Regions from separate parts of the Ensifer sp. Root423 genome, predicted to be linked through region 1. Evidence: riboswitches for the same ligand, from Rfam matches in the RefSeq annotation. Region 1 holds a riboswitch; the other holds the start of a gene.
The links. Region 1 has a riboswitch for cobalamin ahead of ASD01_RS31070 (aromatic ring-hydroxylating oxygenase subunit alpha). Riboswitches for the same ligand answer to the same signal wherever they lie in the genome.
Positions count from the first base shown of each region.

Region 2: linked by a shared signal. The riboswitch ahead of nrdH (glutaredoxin-like protein NrdH) and the one ahead of ASD01_RS31070 (aromatic ring-hydroxylating oxygenase subunit alpha) in region 1 are both predicted to bind cobalamin.

Region 1 is NZ_LMEG01000045.1:498,375-502,327, forward strand. It holds gene ASD01_RS31065 (FAD-binding oxidoreductase) at 1-633, opposite strand, end outside; gene ASD01_RS31070 (aromatic ring-hydroxylating oxygenase subunit alpha) at 635-1,879, opposite strand; cobalamin riboswitch at 1,984-2,184, opposite strand; gene ASD01_RS31075 (DUF6656 family protein) at 2,502-3,101, shown strand; gene ASD01_RS31080 (L-threonylcarbamoyladenylate synthase) at 3,179-3,953, shown strand, end outside.
Region 2 is NZ_LMEG01000043.1:127,027-130,979, forward strand. It holds gene nrdE (class 1b ribonucleoside-diphosphate reductase subunit alpha) at 1-1,187, opposite strand, end outside; gene nrdI (class Ib ribonucleoside-diphosphate reductase assembly flavoprotein NrdI) at 1,157-1,573, opposite strand; gene nrdH (glutaredoxin-like protein NrdH) at 1,586-1,807, opposite strand; cobalamin riboswitch at 2,195-2,420, opposite strand; gene ASD01_RS25950 (hypothetical protein) at 2,675-2,974, opposite strand; gene ASD01_RS25955 (LysR substrate-binding domain-containing protein) at 3,119-3,953, shown strand, end outside.

The DNA of each region.
Region 1 (3,953 bases):
CAGCTTGGCGCCATCAATGCGGCCGCGAAGCCCGTGCCAGCCGTGGCGTGCCTCATGTCCCTCGACGATGAAGCCGAGGTTCAGCCCGGACATCTGCGTCGCCAGAACCTCCAGCTCCGAACGGAACAGCAGGTCCTCCGGCCGACGCGCGCAGGAGATGAAGGTCACATCCGTCTCCGGCACGCAGTCCGCCATCCAGCGCGTCATCGACATCATCGGCGTGATGCCGGAGCCGGCCGAGATAAACAGGTACTTGTCGCCGGGATGGCGGACGAAGCTGAAATCGCCGAGCGGGCCAAAGGCGCGGAGTTTCATTCCGGGCTTCAGGTGCTCGAACATCCAGCGGGTGCCGATGCTGTCTGACTGCGCCTTGACGGTCACGGCGATCGACAGCGGCCGCGAGGGCGTCGACGACAGGGTGTAGGTGCGCATCACTGGCTCGTCGGCGACGGGCAGTTCGAGGGTCACGAATTGCCCGGGCAGATAGCGAAACCAGGCGGGCTTTTCGGCCCGGAAGGTGAAGGTCATGACATCGGCGGTCTCGACAACCGCCGATGTGCATTCGAGCATCTGCTGCCGGTCGATCCAGACGTGGAGCGCGTCGAAATGGTGAAACGAAGAGGCCATCTGCATGTCAGGCGACCCTTGAAAGCGGAGCCGCGTCGCCGGCAAGGCGCTGCTCCATGAACTTGCAGTACCACTCGACGAACTGCATCACGCCACCCTCGTGCTCGGGCGAATAGGGACCGGGCTCATAGGCCGGTGAGCGGATGCCGAAGGCATTTTCCTCGACGATCTGACGGTCCTGGTCGTTGGTCTCGGTCCAGACATGCGTCAGTTCATCTAGATTGTAGTCGACGCCTTCGACCGCATCCTTGTTGACGAGCCACTTCGTCGTCACCTGCGTCAGTTCGGGCCCGAGCGGCAGCACCCGGAAGGTGATGGCGTGGTCGGCGAGCACATGGTTCCAGGTGGTGGGATAGTGGAACATCAAGAGCGTGCCGATCTGGCTCTGGGAGACGTCGGCGGACAGGGCCCGCCTGACGGCGCGGGCGCCCGACATGGTGTAGCTTTCGGCATTGTCGACAAGCGGCATGCGGGCGGCGCGGAACTGACCGGTCGGCGACATCTTAAATTCGCTCGGCAGGCCCTCGGCCTCGCACTTCGCCCAATGTTCGGCGATCACAGGATCATCCTTGGCGCCCTGCACCCCGGTCGCCGTCGGCGCCTCAGGATAGGTGCGGCAGAGTTCCGGATGATTGGCGGCGCAATGGTAGCATTCGCGGTTGTTTTCCCAGACGAGCTTCCAGTTGCCCTTCTCGATGATGGTGCTTTCGAACGCGACCTTGGTTTCGCCGAGCCGATGCGGCGCGAGATACGGCAAGGCCATGTCGCGGAACGCCGTGAAATCCATCGGCTTTTCCGACAGGTTGATGAAGATGTAGCCGCCGACCGTTTCGCAATGGATCGGCTTCAGACTGTGGGCGGCCTTGTCGAAATCCTCTCCCATCTGCCGGGCAAAGAGCAGCGAGCCGTCGAGTTCGTAGGTCCACTGGTGATAGGGACAGACAAGCTTTGCCGACGAGCCTTTCGCCTGCGTGCAGACGCGCGAGCCGCGGTGGCGGCAGGAATTGTGCAGAGCCCGGATGGCGCCCTGGCGGTCGCGGGTGATGACAACGGGGTAGTCGCCGACCTGGACGGTGAAGTAATTGCCGGCCCGCGGGATCTCGCAGTCATGGCCGATAAACAGCCAATCCTTGTACCAGATGTTTTCCAGATCCTGCCTGTAGTAGTCGGGATCGATGTAAAAGGCCCGGTCGAGGCTGTAGCCGTCCTGCCTGCCCTTCAGCTTTCGAAGCATATCGTTTCTGGTGTCCATGTCCTGTCCTCATGCGCCATGTTTCGGAGAGGCAGGACAGGAACCCGCACGGGCGCACGCCCATGCGTTTGAGGCTCCGATCCGGCTGCCCGCCGCAACCCGTTACGGTTATGTCCGTCAAGGCTGGTTTCCGGGCTCAGGAGCCGTCCTTTCGGACCTGCCCGGCGCCTTCCCGGACGAACCGTCCAGTGGCCTTTGCCGAGGCTTTCGCTCCACCACCGTTGCGGGGGCAGCGCCGGGATTTGACCGGCTTCCCAATTCTCCATCTTCCCTTCGAAGACGGCACCTTGAGTAAGGATATGTAATCGCGGAAGTCACCTTGGCAGCTGCCCGATAGCGACATCCAATTCCAGAATGACGACACGGAAAAAACCGCCACAAAAGGCCACCGTCTTAGAATTTTTACATTGCAAACATATAGATAGATCACATCTTGGGCAATTGCCGACTTTTGCGGCGCGGTCGGCGCAGATGCGGGAGGGCTTCGCCCGTTTGCGACATCGCGTCAGATAGAGAACGCTAATGATGCAGCCAGGACGAAATCATTCATTAACCATGAGCCGCTAGCCTAGCCGGCGGACGAGAGAGGTCCTGCAGGCAGGCAGATGGCGCGCTGACGATCATGGCAAAGTTGAGATACTACGACGCGACAGCCGAGAAGCTGCCGACAATCCCGCCGAAGGTGGCGGTTCATACCGAATTCCTGCGTACGGGCCGGATCAACCGCAGGCAATGGTTGCCGAGCGAACGCCGGTATTTGAGCTATGAGGAAGTCGCAGACAGGACGGGCAAGAAGCTCAGCACCGCCGGCGACACGACCCATAAGCGGATCAACGGGTTCCACAACTCGATCCAGTTCCCGAAGATGATCTTCCACCGCACGCTCGTCGGCCGGCCGCATCTCGGCTACTGTCACGTGACGGCGGCGCGTACGCCGGTTACTCCCTCCAAGGACATCACCTGGTCCTTCTACTTCGCCAACTTCTTCTGCAACCTGGGCGACGAGACGCATTTTTTCGAGAGTATCCAGCCCGGCTATTCACGCATGTACTTCGCCGTCGCCATCGAACCGGGCGCCCAAGCCGGGCAAATGGTCATCAACCGCAACTTTCGTGACAACGGGCTGCTGTTTCGCACGGATGATCCCAAGGTCGCGCTGAAAAACGTACTGATGCTTGGCGCCAAGGATGACGCGTTGCGTCGCATCATTCGCAGCCTCTGAGCCGAACCGGTTCCTTCAAAGAAAATCGTTCTGTTTTTCCGGTGCGTCCGTTAAGGAAGCGTCGGAAAGGAAACGGCATGGCTGAGATCATCGACACGGATAGAGAACCGGACCGCGCGATCGCGCGCGCCTGCGCCGTTCTTGGCGAAGGCGAGCCGGTCGCCATTCCGACCGAGACCGTCTACGGCCTTGCCGCCGACGCTACCAATCCCGATGCGATCAGTCGCATCTACGAGATGAAGGGGCGCCCGCGCTTCAATCCGCTGATCTCGCATGTTTCCGACATGGCGATGGCCGAAGCCCATGTGCATTTCGATCCGATTTCGAGGCAGCTGGCCGAAGCCTTCTGGCCCGGCCCGCTGACGCTGATCCTTCGGCAGCGCGCCGACAGCACGGTTCATGCGCTGGCGTCCGCCGGCCTCGACACGCTCGGCATCCGCATGCCCGACGGTTTCTCGCGCCGGGTAATCGCTCACTTCGGGCGACCACTGGCCGCGCCCAGTGCCAATACGTCGGGCAAAATCAGCCCGACCAGTGCGGTCCATGTGGAAGCCGATCTCGGCGACAAACTGAAGTTGATCCTCGACGCCGGCCAGGCCCAAATCGGCCTTGAGTCGACGATCATCAAGGTCGACGGCGACGAGATCCGGTTGCTTCGGCCGGGTGGCCTCGATGCCGCCGAGATCGAACGCCTGCTTGGTCGTCCGGTGACCCGGCCGGAGACGGCGGGAGCGACGATCGAGGCGCCGGGCATGCTCGCCTCGCACTACGCGCCCGGCGCTGCCGTCCGGCTCGATGCCGCCGAGGTGCATGCCGGCGAAGCCTTGATCCGTTTCGGCGGCAATCGGATCG
Region 2 (3,953 bases), on a different contig from region 1:
TGCAGGATTTCCGAGCAGAGATTGCTCATGGTGATGCGCCCGGCGATCGGGTTTGCCCGGTTCACCGTGTCCTCGAACATGATGTAGGGATAACCGCTCTCGAACTGGATCTCGGCGATGATCTGGAAGAAGTCGCGCGCCTTGATCTTGCGCTTGCGGATGCGGGCATCCTCGACCATCTCGCGGTACTTCTCGGTCACCGAAATCTCGGTGAGGGGCACGCCATAGACCTGCTCCACGTCATAGGGTGAGAACAGATACATGTCCTCGTTGTTGCGGGCGAGCTCGAAGGTGATGTCGGGGATGACGACGCCGAGCGACAGCGTCTTGATGCGGATCTTCTCGTCGGCGTTTTCGCGCTTGGTATCGAGGAAGCGCATGATGTCGGGGTGGTGGGCGTGCAGGTAGACAGCACCGGCTCCCTGGCGCGCGCCGAGTTGGTTGGCGTAAGAGAAACTGTCTTCGAGCAGCTTCATGACCGGGATGACGCCGGATGACTGGTTCTCGATCTGCTTGATCGGCGCGCCCATCTCGCGGATGTTGGTGAGCGACAGCGCCACGCCGCCACCGCGCTTGGAAAGCTGCAGCGCCGAATTGATGGCGCGGCCGATACTCTCCATGTTGTCCTCGATCCGGAGCAGAAAGCAGGAGACGAGCTCGCCGCGGCTCTTCTTGCCGGCGTTGAGGAAAGTCGGCGTTGCCGGCTGGAAGCGGCCGGAGATGATCTCGTCGACGAGATCGCGGGCAAGCCCCTCGTTGCCGCGCGCCAAGGCCATCGCCACCATGCAGACACGGTCTTCGTAGCGTTCCAGGTAGCGCTTTCCGTCGAAGGTCTTCAGCGTATAGGACGTGTAGTATTTGAACGCCCCGAGGAAGGTCGGAAAGCGGAACTTCTTTGAATAGGCATGATCGTAGAGATCGCGCACGAAGTTGAAGGAATACTGGTCCAGCACTTCCTGCTCGTAATAGCCCTCGGTCACCAGATAATCGAGTTTTTCCCGGAGGTTATGGAAGAACACCGTGTTCTGGTTGACGTCCTGGAGGAAGTACTGTTTCGCCGCCTGCCGGTCCTTGTCGAGCTGGATCCGTCCCTCTTCGTCATAGAGGTTCAGCATTGCGTTCAGCGCATGATAGTCGAGCGCTGCTTCCGTCGCCTTCAAGGGGCGTTCGAGTGTCGTGACGTCCAAAATCGTTCCATCCCGTTTTTGACATTGGCGACGTCCTCGTCGGTCCCGAGCAGCTCGAACCGGTAGAGATAGGGTACCCGGCACTTGGCCGAAATCACGTCGCCGGCGATCCCGTAGGTCGCGCCGAAATTGCTGTTGCCCGCTGCGATCACGCCGCGGATGTGAGAGCGGTTGCCCGCGTCGTTCAAGAAGCGGATGACCTGCTTCGGCACCGCCCCGCGGCCATCGTCGCCGCAATAGGTCGGCACGATCAGCACATAGGGCTCTGCGACCGTAAGTGCGTCCATACTTTCCCTGAGCGGTATGCGGGCGGCGCGAAGGCCGAGCTTTTCGACGAAGCGATGGGTGTTTTCCGAGCGACTGGAAAAATAGACGATCAGGCCCATCGCCCGCGTCCTTCAGGAAAGCGCGCTGATCATGTCCGGGCGGAAACCCGCCCAATGCCGCTCGCCGGCGACGACGACCGGGACCTGCCGATAGCCAAGACCCTGCACCAGCGCGAATGCATCGGAATCCTCGGAGATATCGACGATGCGATAATCGATGCCTTGGCGGTCGAGCGCACGGGTTGTGGCGGTGCATTGGACGCAGGCTGGTTTGCTGTAGACGGTGATCGACATGGGTTCCTCGTAGGGTCTGGCAAATGGGCGCAAAAAGTCGTCGGATCGCGCGAACGCGAACCGTGGTGTTGGCGATTGGACACGAAACATCGCTCCCCGGTCGACTCGACCGGAGTTGACGTCGTCAAGCTGGCCCAAGGTCGGTTACGCAACCGGGCCGGCTCGTTTTGGTCGGGCGCTCAGGAATTCCGCGGATGCGGGTTTTCAAGGCGCGGCCTTTCAATCAGGCGCGCAACAACGCGCACCCGTCCGCAGAAGGTGGATCTGAACTGGAAGAAACTGGCATGACTTCACCCCGAAGCTTTCGACGGGCTGCCGGGGAGACGTCGAGATGATCGGGCAGGCTCATCCTGCCACGCACTCAACCCCTCCGGACACCCCGCCCGTGGACGTTTGGTGATCGAGGCAGGTCTCCTGGCTTACGGGTCAAAGCTGCCATCCCGACCTTCCCGAGGCCTCATGCCTCAGTGGTCCAAATCCGGACAGTCGCTCGCCGTCTACAGTTGCGGGGGCAGCTACGGCATAGCCTCAGCGGAAACCCGCCGGCGCACCGTATTCCCGTCTTAGCTCCCAATCCTTGCGAATCGGAAGAACCTCGAACACTAGATATAGTAGTTCATCGCAAATCTACGTCAATAGGTGTGAGGTGCCGGACGGCCCGTGCGGAGGGTCTTTTCTTTTGCAGTGTGGATAACGGAGAGTAAACGGCGCTTTGAAACGGCTCTCCGTCGGGGGCTTCGTCTCGCCGCCGAAACGGCAACAAGCGCCGCAGCGCTCGCAGGGTTTTGGGGAGAAATTTCGATGGAGCCATCACGCGGGCCGGATGCTGCACTAGGCGATCCAGGCCCGTCGCGTCTCGGCACTCGCTCAATCGCAAAGCAGGATGCTGACGTCCTTGTTTTCGCCGGGTTGCGCACGCGGCGAGACCGCCATGGCCCGTGGCTTGCTCGCGCCCTTGCAGCCTGCCGAGGTTTGCGGCACGGATGAGGCCTCTTCCTCGGGCCAGTGCCACGGATCGGCTGTATCGCCGATGCGCGGGCGAATGTGCTCCTGGTCCCGCGTCAAGCCGATATCCCGGAGCTGGAACTCGTTGAAGGTATCGATGGCAACGGAGGGGCTGAGGGTCTTATCGGCCCAGTTCAGAACATAGTAAATCGTTGATCGCATTGCGCTAAGCATTGCTATCCTCACTTCTCTAAGAGGTCGTGTGTTCGCGAAAAAAGTGAGGGTTTTTGCCGTTTCGCGCAAAGCGATTTCTCGCATGCTGGCATAAAGAATGCTTATCTCAGTTCCATGAGCAAGATTCCTCCCATGAGTGCGGTGCGCGCTTTTGAGGCCGCCGCCAGGCACCTGAGTTTCACCCGCGCCGCCGAAGAGCTCAGCATGACGCAGGCGGCCGTCAGCTATCAGATCCGGCTGTTGGAAGATCGCATCGGCGCGCCGCTGTTCGTCCGGCTTCCGCGCGAGATGCGATTGACTGGCGCCGGGCGGCAGTTGGCGCCGAAGGTGACCGAAGCGATCGATCTCTTAGGGGCAGCCTTCTCGGAGATCGCCGACAAGACCGAGCATCACCTGCACATCTCCGTGCTCCCGACCGTCGTTTCGAGCTGGCTCGGCCAGCGCCTCGCCTCGTTTCAGACCGCGCATCCCAATATCAGCATCAGGGTGCACATGTCGACCGAGCTGGTCGACTTCAAGCGCGACGCCGTCGATCTCGCGGTGCGCAGCGGCGCCGGCGACTGGCCGGGCAACGATGTCTTTCCTTTGTTTCCGCTCGATTACGTGCCTGTCTGCACGCCCTCCTTCCTGGAGAAGCACCAGCTCAAGGAGCCCGCCGACGTTCTGAGGGTCCGGCGTTTCGGCAACGCCAGCTGGTGGCGGCGATGGATGATCGAAACCGGCGTCGAACCGCCGGCAAGCAACGGCACCGAATTGATCTTCGACGTCCAGGCGATGGATGTCGCCACAATCCTGGCGGATCACGGCATTGCGATTGCCGTCTCAACCTTCCTGATGGATGAACTGAAGAGCGGCAGGCTCATCCGGCCGTTCGAGCACGTGGTGCGCGACGGCCGCGCCTACTGGCTCGTCTATCCGCAAAGCACCAGGCGGCAGAAGAAGATCCAGGCTTTTCGCGACTGGGTCG